3 regions of the Alteromonas sp. KUL150 genome follow, and region 2 is predicted to be linked to each of the others. Evidence: predicted binding sites of a transcription regulator. Region 2 holds the regulator's gene; each other region holds the start of a gene.
The links. The regulator MetJ, encoded in region 2, represses methionine synthesis genes. The targets are predictions, from matches to a motif close to TAGACGTCTAGACGTCTA.
Positions count from the first base shown of each region.

Region 1: a site for MetJ is predicted at 911-928, ahead of msrA (peptide-methionine (S)-S-oxide reductase MsrA). Genes of this name have one in related genera too.
Region 3: a site for MetJ is predicted at 854-871, ahead of thrA (bifunctional aspartate kinase/homoserine dehydrogenase I). Genes of this name have one in related genera too.

Region 1 is NZ_BLIJ01000076.1:33,473-35,745, forward strand. Features, by position in the region: gene GVO62_RS17800 (hypothetical protein) at 1-199, shown strand, start outside; gene msrA (peptide-methionine (S)-S-oxide reductase MsrA) at 289-834, opposite strand; gene GVO62_RS17810 (thiol-disulfide oxidoreductase DCC family protein) at 1,073-1,468, shown strand; gene GVO62_RS17815 (SDR family NAD(P)-dependent oxidoreductase) at 1,458-2,183, shown strand; gene GVO62_RS17820 (hypothetical protein) at 2,149-2,273, opposite strand, start outside.
Region 2 is NZ_BLIJ01000047.1:52,203-54,475, reverse strand. Features, by position in the region: gene metF (methylenetetrahydrofolate reductase) at 1-888, opposite strand; gene metJ (met regulon transcriptional regulator MetJ) at 1,049-1,381, shown strand; gene GVO62_RS11340 (malic enzyme-like NAD(P)-binding protein) at 1,550-2,273, opposite strand, start outside.
Region 3 is NZ_BLIJ01000020.1:8,567-10,839, forward strand. Features, by position in the region: gene GVO62_RS04030 (excinuclease ABC subunit UvrA) at 1-694, shown strand, start outside; gene thrA (bifunctional aspartate kinase/homoserine dehydrogenase I) at 1,046-2,273, shown strand, end outside.

The DNA of each region.
Region 1 (2,273 bases), on a different contig from region 2:
CGAAAGCTGCGACCAATACACGATGGATAACGCGTCAATGGAAGGTTTAGTGTCAATTGACGATACTCTGTGGATTATCAACGATCCTTGGGAAAAAAATTATTTGAAAAATGCCACATGCGATGCGCACTTACGTCGTTACGAGGATTTGGCCCCTCTTCTATTTTCCCTTAAAATTAACAATGCGTGGTTTGAATAGTTTAAACGATACTCATAAGAAAGGGTTGCCAAGCAACCCTTTCTTATTTCTGAACCATTAAGTCAGGCTCTGATTAGATAACTTTTCCATTACGCATCACTGCGAAGGCGTGAAGCAAAGGTCTTTTTAAACTTTGCGAGCTTAGGGGCAACAACCATTGAGCAATATTGGTTCTGCGGATTATTTTTAAAATAGTCCTGATGGTAATCTTCGGCATCATAGTAATTATTCACTTCTACAACCTCGGTCACAACAGGATCTGGCCAAATTTCATCTTCAGTAATTTCTGCAATAATCTTCTCTGCTTCCGCTTTTTGGGCGTCGTCGTGATAGAAAACTGCGCTTCGATACTGTGTGCCCACATCATTTCCTTGCCTGTTTAGCTGGGTAGGATTATGCAGCGCGAAGAAAATTTCTAAAATTTCACGGTAGCTGATGCTATCTGCATCAAATGTTACTTGTACTACCTCAGCATGGCCCGTGTTACCCCCGCAAACTTCTTCATATGTAGGATCAGCTTTATGACCTCCCGCATAACCAGAAATTGCTTTTTCCACACCATCAACACTGTTAAAAGCTGATTCTATGCACCAAAAGCATCCGCCTGCTAAGGTTGCGACTTGTAAATTTGCCATAGTAAAACCTCTATTAATCTTTGAACCTAGTGTGGGTGCGAGCAGCCTGCAACACAAGTCATCCAAGCGTGTTTTTTTATCGTATAAACGAATATTAAATAAGAATAACGCAAAGCGGTCCAAAAAGATTTTAAGCTATTGGCACTTAGAGATAAGTGCTGGTCGCTGTGCGCACGCTTTCAGAAGCAAACGCACTGAAAACGAAGAGACACGCTCGGTTTAGCAGAGGTATTTTAACGTGATTATATTTTACGACGGCTATTGCCCACTTTGCATGGCCGAAATGAAACATTTAAGCAAACGAGACAAGCACAACAAATTGACGTTGGTAGACATTCAGTCTCCGGATTTCTCATCGAATTATCCTACATTAGATTGGGATGCCCTTAACGCCAGAATTCATGGTCTTCGCGACGATGGTACTTTGATAACTGGGCTAGACGTGACTCATGAAGCGTGGAAGGCAGTAGGAATGGGTTGGCTTTATGCTCCGCTTCGCTGGCCGATTATTCGTTATTTCGCGGATGCATTCTACAATGTGTTTGCCAAACATAGGTACACTATTTCCTATTTACTGACGGGGAAAAAACGTCAATGTGATCGCTGCATTCCAGGAGACGCAAATGAAAAATAATGTGCTAATTGTAGGCGCCTCAGGTGGCATAGCCAGCGCACTTATCGAGCAATATCGCCTTAATGACGCGGCAGTTATTGCGGTTAGTCGAGCGCCTGCGTCTGAATTTACGCCAAAAGAAAACGTTACCTATCACCAGATAGCGCAACAAGATGATGCGCATATTGGCGCTTTCGTTAAAAAGTTAAACGAACAGGGTGTCGTGCTAAATACCGTTTTAATTACCACGGGTTTTTTGCATAACGAGGAAAAGGAAGTACACCCTGAAAAACGATTGGAAGACATCAGCGAACAGGCATTGTCAGCTTATTTTTCTACCAACAGCATTACGCCTGCACTGTGGCTTAAGCATCTCGTTAATATTGTTAGTAAAGAGGGTTCAACTCTTGTCTGTTTGAGTGCTCGGGTTGGTAGTATTTCCGATAACGGACTCGGCGGTTGGTACGGTTACCGGGCATCAAAAGCGGCGCTTAACATGTTCGTGAAAACCGCATCGGTCGAATATAAGCGCAGGGTGAAAGACGTTATGCTCGTTTGTTACCATCCTGGAACGGTTGATACAGGACTGTCGAAGCCTTTTCAGAAAAACGTTGCTGCTAAGAAGCTATTTACGCCTGAATTTACCGCAAAACAACTCATTACTCATGTTTCGAAGCTAGATCGAGACCAAGCTTGCCATTTTATCGACTGGAATGGTGAAGTGGTAACTTGGTGATACGCTCTTTCATCGTTTCAACAAGTTCAACATCAAGACTTTTTATTTCACTGCTGTTACCATGCTCTTTTGGGAATGGTGCAGCGTATT
Region 2 (2,273 bases):
TTACGCACCTGAACGCACACCCAACATGTGACAGATAGCATAGCTGAGTTCACTGCGGTTCAATGTATAAAAGTGGAAGTGCTTTACCCCTTCTTTTGCCAGCACTTTAACCTGATCCATAGCAATGTTTGCACCAATAAGGTTACGAGTAGCTTGGTCATCAGCATCAAGGCCATCAAACATTTTGTGTAACCAGCCAGGCACGTGTACGTTCGTAAAACCTGCGAACTTAACCAAAGTTTGGTAGTTGGTTACGGGTAAAATACCCGGTACTAAATCTAAATCTACACCAGCGGCGGCGGCTCTGTCTCTGAATCGCAAAAATACGCTAGTATCGAAGAAGAACTGCGTGATGGCTTCCGTAGCGCCAGCCTCTGCTTTGCGCTTTAAATTGAGTAAATCGAATTGGGCATTAGGCGCTTCGGGGTGTTTTTCAGGATAAGCAGCAACCGAAATATCAAAATCGGCAACGTCTTTCAAAAGTGCAACTAAGTCAGAGGCATACATCTCTGTTTTTTCTACTCCCGGCGGCAAATCGCCCCGTAGCGCTACAATACGGCGAATACCTGAATCCCAGTAGTCTTTAGCAATTTGTTTAAGCTCATCGCGGCTCGCATCGACGCAGGTTAAATGAGGAACTGCGGCTACGCCTGTCTGCTGCTGAATGCGTTTAACAACATCGTGAGTTCTGTCGCGTTCGCCACTGTTTGCACCATAGGTTACCGACATGTAGCTGGGCTTTAGCGGCGCTAAACGCTCGACCGATTTCCAAAGGGTTTGCTCCATGGCTTCCGTTTTAGGCGGAAAAAATTCAAAAGATACATCTATATCACGCAGTTCCGACAGGGACTGGTTTAATGCATCGATACCTTGCGCGTACGAAACCATGGTTTATTCTCTCAAAAATATGTTCTTATGGACGTTTAGACGTCTAAATTAAAGAATATATGTCTAGACGTCAAGAGGTTTACACTGCTCAATTGACCTTTTCGTGAACTTGTTTAGAATTTCTGTTCATAATATAAAAAGAGTAGACCGAGTTAGCACAATGGCAGAATGGAATGGCAAATATATTCACCCCTACGCAGAGCATGGCAAAAAAAGCGAACAAGTAAAAAAAGTCACTGTCTCTATCCCAATTAATGTACTCAAAGCTCTGACTGATGAGCGCACCCGCCGTCAAATAAACAATTTGCGTCACGCGACTAATTCCGAGCTGCTTTGTGAAGCATTTCTACATGCGTTTACTGGGCAGCCTTTGCCAAACGATGATGATCTGCGTAAAGACAACCTTAACCGCGTCCCGGCAGAAGCTAGACGTATTATGGAAGAGATGGGGATTGACCCAAGTTTCGAGAACAACGTAACCGAAGACGACTAATCGTTACCTTCTAATTAAAATATAAAAAGCGGCGCCCTTACTGTGAAATGATTTCGCACTAAAGGCACCGCTTTTTGCTGCGTGTTATATCAGCAATTTACAGCCTGTGTTGAGAAGCTAAAACCTGCGCTTAGCAACCTTAGCTTTCAACGACAAAAAGATTGAATTTTATTCGCTTGCGCTCTCGGGCAAACGTGCCACACCAGACGCTATTGCTGCTTTAGAAACTGCAGTTGCAATGCGTTCACAAAGGCGAGGGTCCATCGGCTTCGGAATAATATACTCTTTACCAAACGTCAGGCTGTCGCTTTTACTGGCCGCTAATACTTCCTCGGGAACAGGCTCTTTGGTAATACTGCGAAGAGCTTCTACGGCCGCCACTTTCATTTCATCGTTAATTGCCGTTGCGCGAACATCCAACGCGCCCCGGAAAATAAACGGGAAGCATAAAACATTATTCACCTGATTCGGATAGTCAGAGCGACCTGTGGCCATGATAAGGTCTTTGCGCACCTCATGAGCCAGTTCTGGTTTTATCTCAGGGTCTGGATTTGAACAGGCAAATACAATTGGGTTTTCAGCCATTAGCGCCAGTGTTTCTGGTGGCAAAACATCTGGTCCTGATACGCCAACAAAGATATCTGCGCCTTCCATAACATCTTCTAACGTCCGCTTGTCGGTATTATTCGCAAAGAGCTTTTTGTGTTCAGTTAAATCTTCGCGACGAGTATGGATGACGCCTTTTCTATCAAGCATGTAAATACGCTCGCGCTGAGCACCACACTTAATAAGCAGCTCCATACAGGCAACCGCGGCAGCCCCTGCACCCATACATACAATTTTAGCGCTCTCGATATTTTTACCCTGAATCTCTAGCGCGTTAAGCATACCT
Region 3 (2,273 bases), on a different contig from region 2:
TTTATTTGCTGACACCGATGAGGCCAAGTCTTGTAACTATGACGCTGGACATTTTTCTTTTAACGTAGTTAAAGGTCGCTGCCCTAATTGCGAAGGGTTGGGTGTAGTTTCAGTGGAACTACTTTTCATGCCAAGCGTTTATTCGCCGTGTACGGTATGTCATGGAAAGCGCTTTAAGGATGAAGTGTTAGAGATTAAATACAAGGAACATTCCATTGCCGATGTTTTAGCGCTTACCGTCGATGAGGCTCAGCACGTTTTTGACGACAATAAGGCAGTACTGAGAGGGCTTGAAACGCTTATCAAAGTAGGTCTTGGATACCTTACATTAGGTCAAAGCGCGACAGAGCTATCTGGCGGTGAGGCACAGCGTATAAAACTAGCCACTGAGCTAAAGCGCGCTCAAAACAGCAACACTCTTTATGTATTAGATGAGCCTACAACAGGCTTGCATCTGTCAGATATCGCCCTGCTAATGACGCACTTAAGTTCCCTGGTGGATAGGGGCAATACAGTGGTTATGGTGGAGCACAATATGAAAGTAGCCGCGGCGTGTGACTATGTCATAGATATCGGACCAGGCGCAGGTGGGAGTGGCGGACAAGTCGTCGCTCACGGCACCCCTGAAGACGTTGCTAGAAATAAGGAGAGTGCAACCGCTCCGTTTTTAACCGAAGCGTGCCGGCTAAACTAAGGCATTGCTGTCGTTTTTATTGCGTTATAATGACTTTTTAAACAACTTTACGTTCGCGAATTCGCCGATAGTAGACGCTTTTGTACCTTAAAGAGAAATGTTTCTTAATTATTGTTTCACTTTTTGCAATACAGTATGGTGAAAACTGCGGTTGACTTATAGACGTCTATACGGCAAATTGCTTGTATGAAAAAGATTCTAGTTACTCGCACCACCATGATGCTGATTACCACCTTAAATAGGGCGGTCGCTGACTAGTGCAAGTAAGCAAAAGACAACGAAAGCCCGCCTAAACAAGAGCGGGCTTTTTTTTACACACGTTTTAGCATGCGTAACCTTAAGGAGCAGCATATGAAAGTCTTAAAGTTTGGGGGTTCTTCTCTAGCCGATGCACCGCGATACATGCGTGTGATGGAAATTAGCACGGCAACCCACCAAACCGAAGGTGCTGCGGTTGTACTCTCGGCCCCAAAAGGGGTAACTAACGCGCTTTCACTATTGTGTGAACAGGCCGCCGCGGGTGAAGATTTCCAGCCGTTATTTGATAAGTTAAACGATACGGTGACCGGCATTGCCAACAACTTAAACGAAGAACTCGACGGGTTTGCACATGCAAGCGTAGTGGAATTCATTAATAGTCACTTATCGGTATTAAAACAGCACCTTGAAGGCATAAAGCTCTTAGGTGTTGCACCTGATAATGTAGCTGCGGGTATTCTCAGTATTGGTGAATACATTTCGGTAACGCTCTTCAGCGCCATGCTATCCGCCAAAGGCATAGCTAATCGCATCATCGACCCTGTTAAATATGTGCTTGCTGAGGGCGACTATTTAGACAGTATTGCCGATGTTTCACTAAGCAAAGCGCGTTTTTCAGATGTACCCTGCGATGGCAGCGAGTTCTTAGTTATGCCAGGCTTTGTTGCTGCTAACGAAGCGGGTGAGAAAGTTACGTTAGGGCGTAACGGTTCAGACTATTCGGCGGCCATTCTAGCGGCCTGTATCGATGCAAGCTGCTGTGAAATCTGGACGGACGTAGACGGTGTCTACAACGCTGACCCGAATCAAGTTGAAGGCGCTGTACTGTTAGATAAGCTTACTTACCAAGAAGCCATGGAGCTGTCTTATTTCGGCGCCAAGGTGCTTCATCCAAAAACCATCGGGCCTATTGCACAGCATCACATCCCTTGTCTGATCAGAAACACGTTAAACCCGGCAGCGCCAGGTACGTTAATCAGTAATGAAAAAAGCGAAGTGTGGACGTCGGTTAAAGGTATCTCTCAGCTTGATAATGTAACCATGTTTAACGTTGCAGGCCCTGGGCTTAAAGGCATGGTAGGCATGGCAAGCCGTGTGTTTGAGGTAATGTCTAACGCCAATATTTCAATAAGCCTGATTACACAGTCTTCATCAGAATATTCAATCAGTTTTTGTATACAAAGCAAAGATGCCAATCGCGCGTTGAACCTTCTTGAAGATGCATTTGCACTTGAGCTTCAAAACCAACTGCTTGATCCTATCGAAGTGCGTCATGACCTGGCTATTGTTACCTTAGTAGGTGACGGTATGCGTCAAACTA